DNA from 3 places in the Pantoea alfalfae genome. Region 1 is predicted to be linked to each of the others. Evidence: predicted binding sites of a transcription regulator. Region 1 holds the regulator's gene; each other region holds the start of a gene.
The links. The regulator LexA, encoded in region 1, represses DNA repair genes until DNA is damaged. The targets are predictions, from matches to a motif close to TNCTGTATGTACATACAGNA.
Positions count from the first base shown of each region.

Region 2: a site for LexA is predicted at 2,184-2,203, ahead of K6R05_RS12615 (DNA translocase FtsK 4TM domain-containing protein). Genes of this name have one in related genera too.
Region 3: a site for LexA is predicted at 1,491-1,510, ahead of umuD (translesion error-prone DNA polymerase V autoproteolytic subunit). Genes of this name have one in related genera too.

Region 1 covers NZ_CP082292.1:3,715,928-3,719,187, reverse strand. The annotation lists gene plsB (glycerol-3-phosphate 1-O-acyltransferase PlsB) at 1-376, opposite strand, end outside; gene K6R05_RS17390 (diacylglycerol kinase) at 505-873, shown strand; gene lexA (transcriptional repressor LexA) at 979-1,593, shown strand; gene dinF (MATE family efflux transporter DinF) at 1,694-3,016, shown strand; gene K6R05_RS17375 (CsbD family protein) at 3,184-3,260, shown strand, end outside.
Region 2 covers NZ_CP082292.1:2,685,732-2,688,991, forward strand. The annotation lists gene K6R05_RS12615 (DNA translocase FtsK 4TM domain-containing protein) at 1-2,123, opposite strand, end outside; gene lrp (leucine-responsive transcriptional regulator Lrp) at 2,242-2,736, opposite strand; gene trxB (thioredoxin-disulfide reductase) at 3,257-3,260, shown strand, end outside.
Region 3 covers NZ_CP082292.1:2,199,728-2,202,987, reverse strand. The annotation lists gene K6R05_RS10255 (biofilm development regulator YmgB/AriR family protein) at 1-67, opposite strand, end outside; gene K6R05_RS10250 (hypothetical protein) at 619-843, shown strand; gene K6R05_RS10245 (hypothetical protein) at 944-1,195, opposite strand; gene umuD (translesion error-prone DNA polymerase V autoproteolytic subunit) at 1,532-1,951, shown strand; gene umuC (translesion error-prone DNA polymerase V subunit UmuC) at 1,954-3,222, shown strand.

The DNA of each region.
Region 1 (3,260 bases):
TGACCGGCAGCATCTGGATATCGAGCTTAGGATTATTGCGATGCAGATCGAGGTAATCGTGAAAGATTTTCACCGATTCGACGCTGGGCACAAAGTAGGGGAATACGCGCGGGCCATCGTGGATAAATACGTGGCGCGGCAGCAGTGAACCATCAATCTCCAGCGGAGAGAGCGGATCAGGCAGATGATGCCGCAGACACTGCGCGCGTAAAGTCAGTAAGTCGGCCTTCGAATCGTAAGGCAAAACATACATAATAGGTCGGGTCGGATCCAGACCATGTTCAGACACAGGATCGGCCGGAATGGCCTTACTTTTTACCAAAAACGACAGTGGTAAATTAAGCAATTTGTAATAGAGTTTACGCCAACCTGACATAGACAACATGAAGCCTCTTGTTAGCAAAGCGCCGCAAGCATACCAGAAAGTGCAGCGAAGATCTGTGGTGGTGCCAATTGCACGCAGCCCAGACATTGACGTCAATCCGATAAAAGGGTTCCCACATCATGGCAAATAATGCCACCGGACTTATCAGAATAATTAAAGCCGCAGGTTACTCCTGGCAGGGACTGCGTGCCGCCTGGCAACATGAAGCGGCGTTTCGTCAGGAAGCCCTGGCTGCGCTGGTCGCCATTATTATCGCCTGCTGGCTGGATGTCGATGTGGTCTCACGCATCCTGATGATTGGGTCGGTGGTGCTGGTGGTCATTGTCGAAATCCTTAATAGCGCCATTGAATCCGTGGTCGACCGCATCGGTCAGGAGCATCATCCGCTGGCGGGCCGGGCCAAAGATATGGGATCTGCGGCAGTACTGATCAGCATCTTACTGGCACTCTTTGTCTGGATCGCGCTGCTCTGGACACATTTGCGATAAGCGTTCCATATCGCGCCGGAAGCCGCGTTTTGCCTGACAATCGGTTTCCATTTCGCCAATACCTGTATATACTCACAGCGACTGTATAAACAACCAGGGGGCGGGATGAAAGCATTAACCAGCAGGCAGCAGCAGGTCTATGACCTGATTCGCGACCATATTTCTTCAACAGGCATGCCGCCTACGCGCGCAGAGATTGCTGCACAACTGGGCTTCCGCTCACCGAATGCGGCAGAAGAGCACCTGAAAGCGCTGGCGCGTAAAGGCGTCATTGAGATCGTTTCCGGTGCATCGCGCGGCATTCGCCTGCTAATGGAAGAAGAAGCCTCAGAAGGCATACCGTTGATTGGCCGGGTTGCTGCCGGTGAGCCAATCATGGCGCAGGAACATATCGAAACCCACTATAAAGTGGATCCGGGCCTGTTTAAGCCCTCTGCCGACTTCCTGCTGCGCGTCAGCGGAATGTCGATGAAAGATATCGGGATTATGGATGGCGACCTGCTCGCGGTACATAAAACCCAGGATGTGCGCAATGGCCAGGTTGTCGTTGCCCGCATTGATGATGAAGTCACCGTTAAGCGCTGGAAAAAGCAGGGTGCTATCGTGCATCTGCTGCCTGAAAACAGCGATTTCGACCCGATTGTTGTCGATACCCGTGCACAGTCTCTGACCATTGAAGGTCTGGCGGTTGGCGTGGTGCGTAACGGCGAGTGGCTCTGATTCTGAGGGCTGCGTGCATTCGCTTTCTCTGATGCTATTCTGTCTGCCCTAATTTTGTCGCTGCCTGTTTTGCGCAGCGACACTGAGCACGGAACGGCGAATGCGCTTTATCACGGCAACGGATAAAAATCTCTGGCGGCTTGCGCTGCCGATGATCCTTTCAAATATCACCGTTCCCTTACTGGGCGTGGTCGATACTGCAGTTATTGGTCATCTCGACAGCCCTGTCTATCTTGGCGGGGTTGCGGTCGGGACCACTGTGACCAGTTTCCTCTTTATGCTGCTGCTTTTTCTTCGAATGAGTACGACTGGCCTGACGGCGCAGGCGTTTGGTGCCGGTGATAAAATGGCGCTGGCACGTGCGCTGACCCAGCCGCTGATGATTGCGCTGCTGGCAGGTGTACTGTTCATCGCTTTACGTTATCCGATTATTCAGCTGGCGACCCATCTGGTTGGCGGTAATCCCGCGGTACTGGAACAGGCGGCGCTGTTTATTCAGATTCGCTGGCTCAGTGCACCCGCCACGCTGGCAAACCTGGTCATTCTGGGCTGGCTGCTGGGCGTGCAGTATGCGCGCGCGCCAGTGATCCTGCTGGTGGTAGGCAATCTGGTTAACATCGGGCTCGATCTCTGGCTGGTGATGGGACTGCACTGGGGTGTCGCGGGGGCGGCAACCGCCACGGCGCTGGCGGAGTACATCACGCTGGGTGTCGGCGGTATCATGGTCTGGCGAGTCCTGAAGCTGCGCGGTATTACGTTAAGCCTGCTGAAGCAGAGCTGGCGCGGTGACAGCGGCCGGCTGCTGCGGCTGAACCGGGACATCATGCTGCGCTCATTGATGCTGCAACTCTGTTTCGCCTCGCTGACCGTGCTGGGCGCGCGGCTGGGCCCGGATGTGGTGGCGGTTAACGCGGTATTGCTGATGTTCATTACGTTCACGGCCTATGCGCTGGATGGCTTTGCCTACGCAGTTGAAGCTTTTGCCGGCGAGGCCCATGGTGCAAAAGATGGCGGCAAACTGCTGCGTGTCTGGCACTCTGCCTGTCGGCAGGCGGTGGTGGTAGCGCTGTTCTTTTCCCTGACCTATGCCATTGCTGGCCCGCAGATTGTTACCCTGTTGACCTCTCTTCCTTCGCTGCAACAAAGTGCTGACCGCTATCTGGTCTGGCAGATCGTTATGCCGCTGATCGGCGTCTGGTGTTATCTGCTGGATGGGATGTTCATCGGCGCAACACGCGGACGTGAGATGCGTAACAGCATGGTGGTGGCAGCAGCAGGCTACTTTCTGATGCTGCTCAGCGTACCGGCGCTGGGTAATCACGGACTGTGGCTGGCGGTAACGGTTTTCCTGGCGCTGCGCGGCCTGTCGCTGTGGCTCATCTGGCGTAAGCACTGGCGTCAGAACAGCTGGTTTGATGCCTGAGTCAGTCGTGGCTGCACGCAAGCCGATACAGATTATTCTGTATTATTCTACGGTTAATAAGTTGGCTACTATAATTAACTCTATGCAGCGCAGTTAACCAGCGCTTTATATCGTTATTTTGTTAAGTAACAAGATAATCATTAAACCCCGAGGATTGGAGGTCTGCCATGAATAAAGATGAAGCCAGCGGCAACTGGAAGCAGTTCAAAGGCAAAATGAAAGAGAAATGGGGCAAGCTGACCGA
Region 2 (3,260 bases), 1.0 Mb from region 1:
TCATGCAGTGAAGGTTTCGCTTCTTCAACTGGCTGAACCGGCTCAGCGGCTGGCGCGCTATAAGACGGCGCGCCATAAGCCGGGGCCTGAGGCGCCGTTGGTGCAGCATACACAGGCGCAGACGGAGCGGCATAATCCGCTTCAGGCTCTGCTGGCGTACCATAAGCAGGTGCAGAATAAGCCGGGACCTGAGCTGCCTCTGGTGCATGATAAACAGGCTCTGCGGGTACCGCAGGCGTCGCTGGCGCACTATAGGCAGGTTCTGCCGGTGCAAAACGGGCAGGTGCAGGCACCTGAGCCGGTGCCTGAGGGCTTGAGACCTCACTCACCTGCTGCCACGGTTCGTGTGAAGCCGCAGGTGCTTCCGGCTCCGGCGTCGCGGCAATCGTAAACAGCGGTTCAGACGGGCCGTCATCCACCAGATCTTTCATCGGTGAAAAATCGAACGCTGAGGCAGTATCAATATTTAATACCGGCTCTTTTCTCACTTCAGGTTCATAGCGCTGCTGTTGCTGCTCGGCGAACTGACGTGCCAGTGCATCCTGCTGCTGCGCATCCTGCTCATCTTGTTCGTCCTGCTGCCAGCTGGTGCCGTAACGTTGCTGCTGCTCAGACTGGAAGGCCTGACGCAGTTCAGCCTGCTGCAGTGCCTCTTCTGCATCAGATGCAGTGGAAACCGACGTAACCGGGGCCGTTTCGCTCTCTTCCGCTTTGGCTTTCTCTTCAGCCATGCGCTGAGAAGGTAACTTAATGCCATAAGAGGCCAGTTCACGACGTGTAGGCAGTTTTACCGGATTAGGACGCGGCAGCGCCGGTCCGATACCCTGCTTAACCTGCGGATTCAGATTGGTTTCAGGTGCCAGGTCAAAAACAGGTGCAGTACGTGTGGCCGCCGTTGCGGCAGCGGCAGTGGCAGTGGCGGCTGTAGCGGCCGCAGGGATCGCTGATGTGTCACGCCAGTTACCCATTTTAGGTTCGTCATCGTCGTAAGCATTGAACGACGGCGCAGCCGGGGCTTCGTCTGGCATTTCAAAGTGGTAAAGCGGTGGTGAGGCCGCGGGTGCAGGAGCATTCTGCGCCGGAGACGGGGCCATCGTTGTACCATAGGATGCAGGGGTGCTCTGTGCAGATGCTGGAGCAGGTTGTGCCGTTGGCGATGCGGGCATTGCTGCTGATGCGGCAGGCGCCGATGCAGTAAAGGCCGCTGCAGCAGGTGCCGCGTTAACCGGCGCTGCGGGAGCGATGGTCACTTCTGCAGCTTCCGCAGTGGCGGCTACTGCCGCACTGGTTGCGGCTGCCGCTTTCGCCAGTAGCGGATCCGGCTGTGTCGGCACAGGCTGAGGGGCAGCGCGTGGCGCGGAAAGCAGCACATCATCTTTCTGATCGGCAGCACGCGGCGCAGACAGCAGCACGTCATCATCCTGGTCGGCGACATGCAATGCAGGGACATCCGCATAATCTTGCGCGTCCCGCTCGTCATCCTCTTCCTGCCAGGGCTCATCGTGACGTGAGCGGTTGCTGGCAAACGTCAGCACGCCCATGACGACGCCGCCAATTCTTTCTGCAATGGTGAGCCATGACCAGCCGGTATACAGGGTTATCCCCGCTGCCCAGACGCAGAGCAGCATCAGCGTGCCGCCAGCCGGACTGAACCAGGGGGCAATAGCATTACTGACCAGGCTGCCAATCACGCCGCCCGAGGCAAAGTACCAGATATCATCGGCGTTCAGCGCCGCCATACCACAGGTCGTCACCACCAGCGCGAGGACGCCAATTAAGCGTAACCCGACGGCAAAGTAGTCAAAGTAGTCCTGGCTGTCGCGCTGACGGAAAGCAATCCAGCACAGACCCAGGATGACGGGCGGAATGGCGTACGCCATCACACCAAAGATGAAGAGTAAGGTGTCAGCCAGCCAGGCACCGACGCTGCCGCCGATATTATGGATAGGTTCATGCCAGGCCGTTTGCGACCAGCTCGGATCGGAAGGGTTAAAACTGACCAGTGAAACCATCAGGTAGATAGCAAACAGCGCCACCAGAATCAGCAACGCTTCCAGCAGACGACGTCCACTGCTCAGCGATTGTAACGAAACGTCTTTATCTTCTGTATATTCCTGGCTCAAGAGGACTCTCCAGGTGCCTGTAAAGTAAGAAGCAACAGCGTCGGGCAAGCCCGACGCTGATCCTGTATGAATGCACAGGAGTGTACCGAAATCTCACAGGTTTTGCACCTGCCCCGCATCAGCGAGTTTTGATAACCAGTCGATTGCTCTGTTTGACCTCTTCCATCACCACATAAGTTCGCGTGTCGTTTACGCCCGGCAGGCGCAACAGGGTTTCACCCAGCAGCTTACGATAGGCAGACATATCAGGTACGCGCGTTTTCAGCAGGTAGTCGAAATCACCAGAAACGAGGTGACACTCTTGAGTTTCCTCAAGTTTTTGCACAGCGGCGTTAAATTGCTCAAACACATCCGGCGCACCACGATTCAGAGTAATCTCAACGAATACCAGCAGAGAGGCATCCAGATAGTGCGGGTTTAACTGCGCGGTGTAACCAAGAATAAATCCCTGGCGTTCGAGACGGCGTACACGCTCAAGACATGGCGTAGGCGATAAGCCTACGCGTTTGGAAAGCTCTACGTTTGAAATGCGACCATCTTTCTGAAGTTCATTCAGAATGTTCCTGTCAATTCTGTCGAGGTCTTTCCCGGGGCGTTTCTTATTGTCTACCATTATTATTGTCTCTCTTAATTCCTTCCCTTTACCTGCCACGCCCTGAAAACGCTCAATGTTCGGGGCATTTCTGAAGTGAGCTAACAGAGCCTGTGATCTGACACCTATCGATATGACGCATGTTGTCTGTCCACATCATGCGTCATTATCCATATCAGGCTGCTTTTATTCGGCGTTACACGCAAAACAGGCGACGAAAACCTGTTTTGTTCCGATAAATGTTATTCGCTTCTGATAATGTTTTCGCAAAAGCGCAGGCGATTGTCAAAGTAAAATCACCAAATTCAGGACAAGATGCCAGACAGACCGCTGGGTATCTGTTTTTAAATGAGTATTTTTCCACTTTTGCACCTCTCAAAGCCGATTTTTGCCCCATTCTGGCGCATTGACCAGGCAAAACCGCCGCTCATCGTCTACGCCACTTGCAGCTATCGTTAACAAAATTGGCTAAGTCTTGTTATTGTCGCCGGATATTCCCTACAATCGCAGGCTATGTCAGCCGAATGAAACTGAGGAACGCATGA
Region 3 (3,260 bases), 1.5 Mb from region 1:
TCAGCGCTGTACCAGAGTTCATGAAGTAATCAGAAATCTGAGACTCTGTATTCATCGTTGTTTGCATGTCAGGCCTCATAAGAAATTGGGAAGGAATGCGTTGATTCAGATCCGGTAACCGGCTGACGCAAAAAAATTGCATCTGAAGGTGGAAATCCACAACACCTTCAGATGCGGTGCAAAGCACGCTCGTTACAAGTGATTTAACATCACGAGGTAAAGTTATACAAAAATGGCAAAGTTGTACAATAAAATTTGACAAAAGATCACTGGTCAGATGTGTTGAGGGAGAGATGGCACACAGGACAAAGCGAGGCTTTCACTCTTTATGTTATATTATTCAGTGAATTAACAGGGATTTCCCATAAGATGATAACGTCTGCTGGTGAGTGCCAGCTATTTTTCTGCCGTCCTGTAAAACGATACAATAGCCGTTCAGGCAGACATTTTTGCAAAAAACCTGTACAGCCCGTACAGTTTTTTTTGCGCAGGAAAAGCGGACAACGCAACACAGCTGCTGCAATCCTGTCCGCCTGACAGGTCATGCCACATAATTCACTTCCCACGCCTGATGCAGAAGGCTAAGGTTGAGCCCTTATTCATCACAAGGAAATGATCATGGTTCACGACTATTTTGCGATTCCGCCTGCGGGCGTGACGCAGGAACAACATAAACGTTCAGTGGCTGTGGCAGCGGCGCTGTCAGTGGCAAAGGAATCCGTCAGCGCTTCAACGTCAGCAACCGGTTCAAAAGCCTCCTGGGACCTGCAGGCCGTGGCGAATGAAATTGGTAATCTGGCCGATGCGATTCAGGATGCGCTGGAGAGTGATAGCCAGGCTTAAAGGCTAATCCGCAGCGTCTCAGACGGCTGCCGGGACGGGGCAGGGGATGGCAGTGTTCAGGAGCCGGTAACGTCCGGTGAGCGGACGCTGCCGGAGAGTCCTATTCCATCGTGGGTGGCTCATATTTAATATACTGACGCAGGGCGTCATGGATTGCCTGATTATTGCCTTCCTCCAGACCACGTTCGGCATATTCTTTCGCCAGCGCGGCCAGCACATCGTCAAATTTCCCTTTGTAGTTGAGATTATTGAGCGCAATTTGCTGACCGAGTATCGCTTTTAATACCGTGGTCTCAACCGTTAACTGCGCAACGGCTTCTTCCAGATGTTTAATTCTATCGTCGTCTGTCATAACCTCTCCATGCCTTAAAAAAGGCAGAATAACCAGCCCGCTCTGAATATTCAAACCTCGGCGAATGCCACAGAGACGTTGTCAGATTTTCCTTAAGTAAAAATAATCAGCGGGTGAATTTATAAGATTAGTTACTGAAAGAAAAAACGCTGATATTCCCGTGCTGCGGCAAAAGTAACCCGTTTCCGCTTACTCTCACAGCAGTGAGAAAAAAGAGGATTAAAAAAGTGTATTACCATCAACTCCTTTGCTTAAAAATGTTCCGTGTCACTTGATTAAAAGGGGGATTAGCTATTACTGTATTTATATACAGTAATCTGAGCAAGGAGTGAAATTGTGGAATTCATTAAACCTGCGGACATTCGCGCCGTTATGCCTTTACCGCTTTATATCGAACGTGTGCCGTGCGGATTTCCCTCCCCGGCGCAGGATTATGTCGAACAACGTATCGATCTCAATGCGCTGATGGTGCAGCATCCCAGTGCCACCTATTTTGTCCGCGTCAGCGGCGAGTCGATGATTGAGGCGGGCATTAACGATGGTGATATGCTGGTGGTCGACAGCTCGCTCACCGCCTCACACGGCGATATCGTGGTGGCCGCCGTCGATGGTGAATTTACCGTTAAACGTCTTCAGCTTCATCCCTGCCTGCAACTGATGCCGATGAACACCAAATTTAAACCGATCGCTATCCAGACCGAAGATGCGCTGGAAGTGTTTGGTGTTGTGACCTTTGTTATTAAATCGACGCACTGACCATGTTCGCGCTGGTCGATGTGAACTGCTTTTATGCATCGTGCGAAACCGTTTTCCGGCCCGATCTGAAAGGCAAACCGGTGGTGGTGCTGTCGAATAACGACGGCTGTGTGATTGCGCGCAGCGCCGAGGCAAAAAAAGCCGGCATTAAAATGGGTGCACCCTATTTTAAAATGCGTGAAGAGCTGACGCGTCATGCGGTAAAGGTCTTCAGCTCAAATTACGCGCTCTATGCCGACATGAGTGAACGGGTGATGACCATCCTCGAAGAGATGGCTCCCTCGGTGGAGATCTACTCGATCGACGAGGCGTTTATGGATCTTACCGGCGTGCAGAACTGCATGGCGCTGGAGACCTTTGGCCGGCAGGTTAAAGAACGGATCCGCAAAGAGACCCATCTGACCGTCGGCGTCGGCATTGCACAGACCAAAACGCTGGCTAAGCTGGCGAATTTTGCGGCCAAAAAGTGGAGCAAAACCGGCGGCATTGTCGATCTGTCGGACCCCGAACGACAGAAAAAGCTGCTGGCGCTGATTGATGTGGCTGACGTCTGGGGCGTAGGGCACCGGATCGGCAAACGGCTCAACGCCATGGGCGTTATGACGGCGAAAGATCTGGCCGATCAAAGCACCGAATCTATTCGCAAACAGTTCAGCGTGGTGATGGAGCGTACCGTCAGAGAACTGCGTGGCGAATCCTGCCTGGAACTGGAGTCAGTGACACCGGATAAGCAGCAAATCATGTGTTCCCGTTCGTTTGGCAGCCGCATCTTCGATTATGACCAGATGCGTGAAGCCGTCTGTGCCTATGCTGAGCGTGCGGCAGAGAAGCTACGCCGCGGTAACCAGTATTGCCGTCAGGTGGGGGTCTTTGTGCGTACCAGCCCGCATGCTACGGATGAACCCTTTTATGGTAATCAGTCTACCGGCCAGTTGGTCATCCCGACACAGGACACGCGCGATATTGTCGGTGTTGCGATGGCGTGTCTGGATAACATCTGGATTGAGGGGCATCGCTATATCAAGGCGGGCATCGTGCTGGGGGATTTTTTCAGTCAGGGCGTGGCCCAGCTTGATCTGTTTGACGAGCATCAGCCGCGCCGCAACAGCCAGGAGCTGATGCAGCTGATTGATAAAATTAATAAAATCGGCAGCGGAAAACTCTGGTTTGCCGGGCAGGGGATCAACAAGGCCTGGGCAATGAAGCGCGAGATGCTGTCACCTGCCTATACCACGCGGGTAACGGATTTGCCGGTGGCGGCGGTTAAGTAGGCGCGGGTCCGGCTTCCTCTGTTGCTGACGTAGCAGCA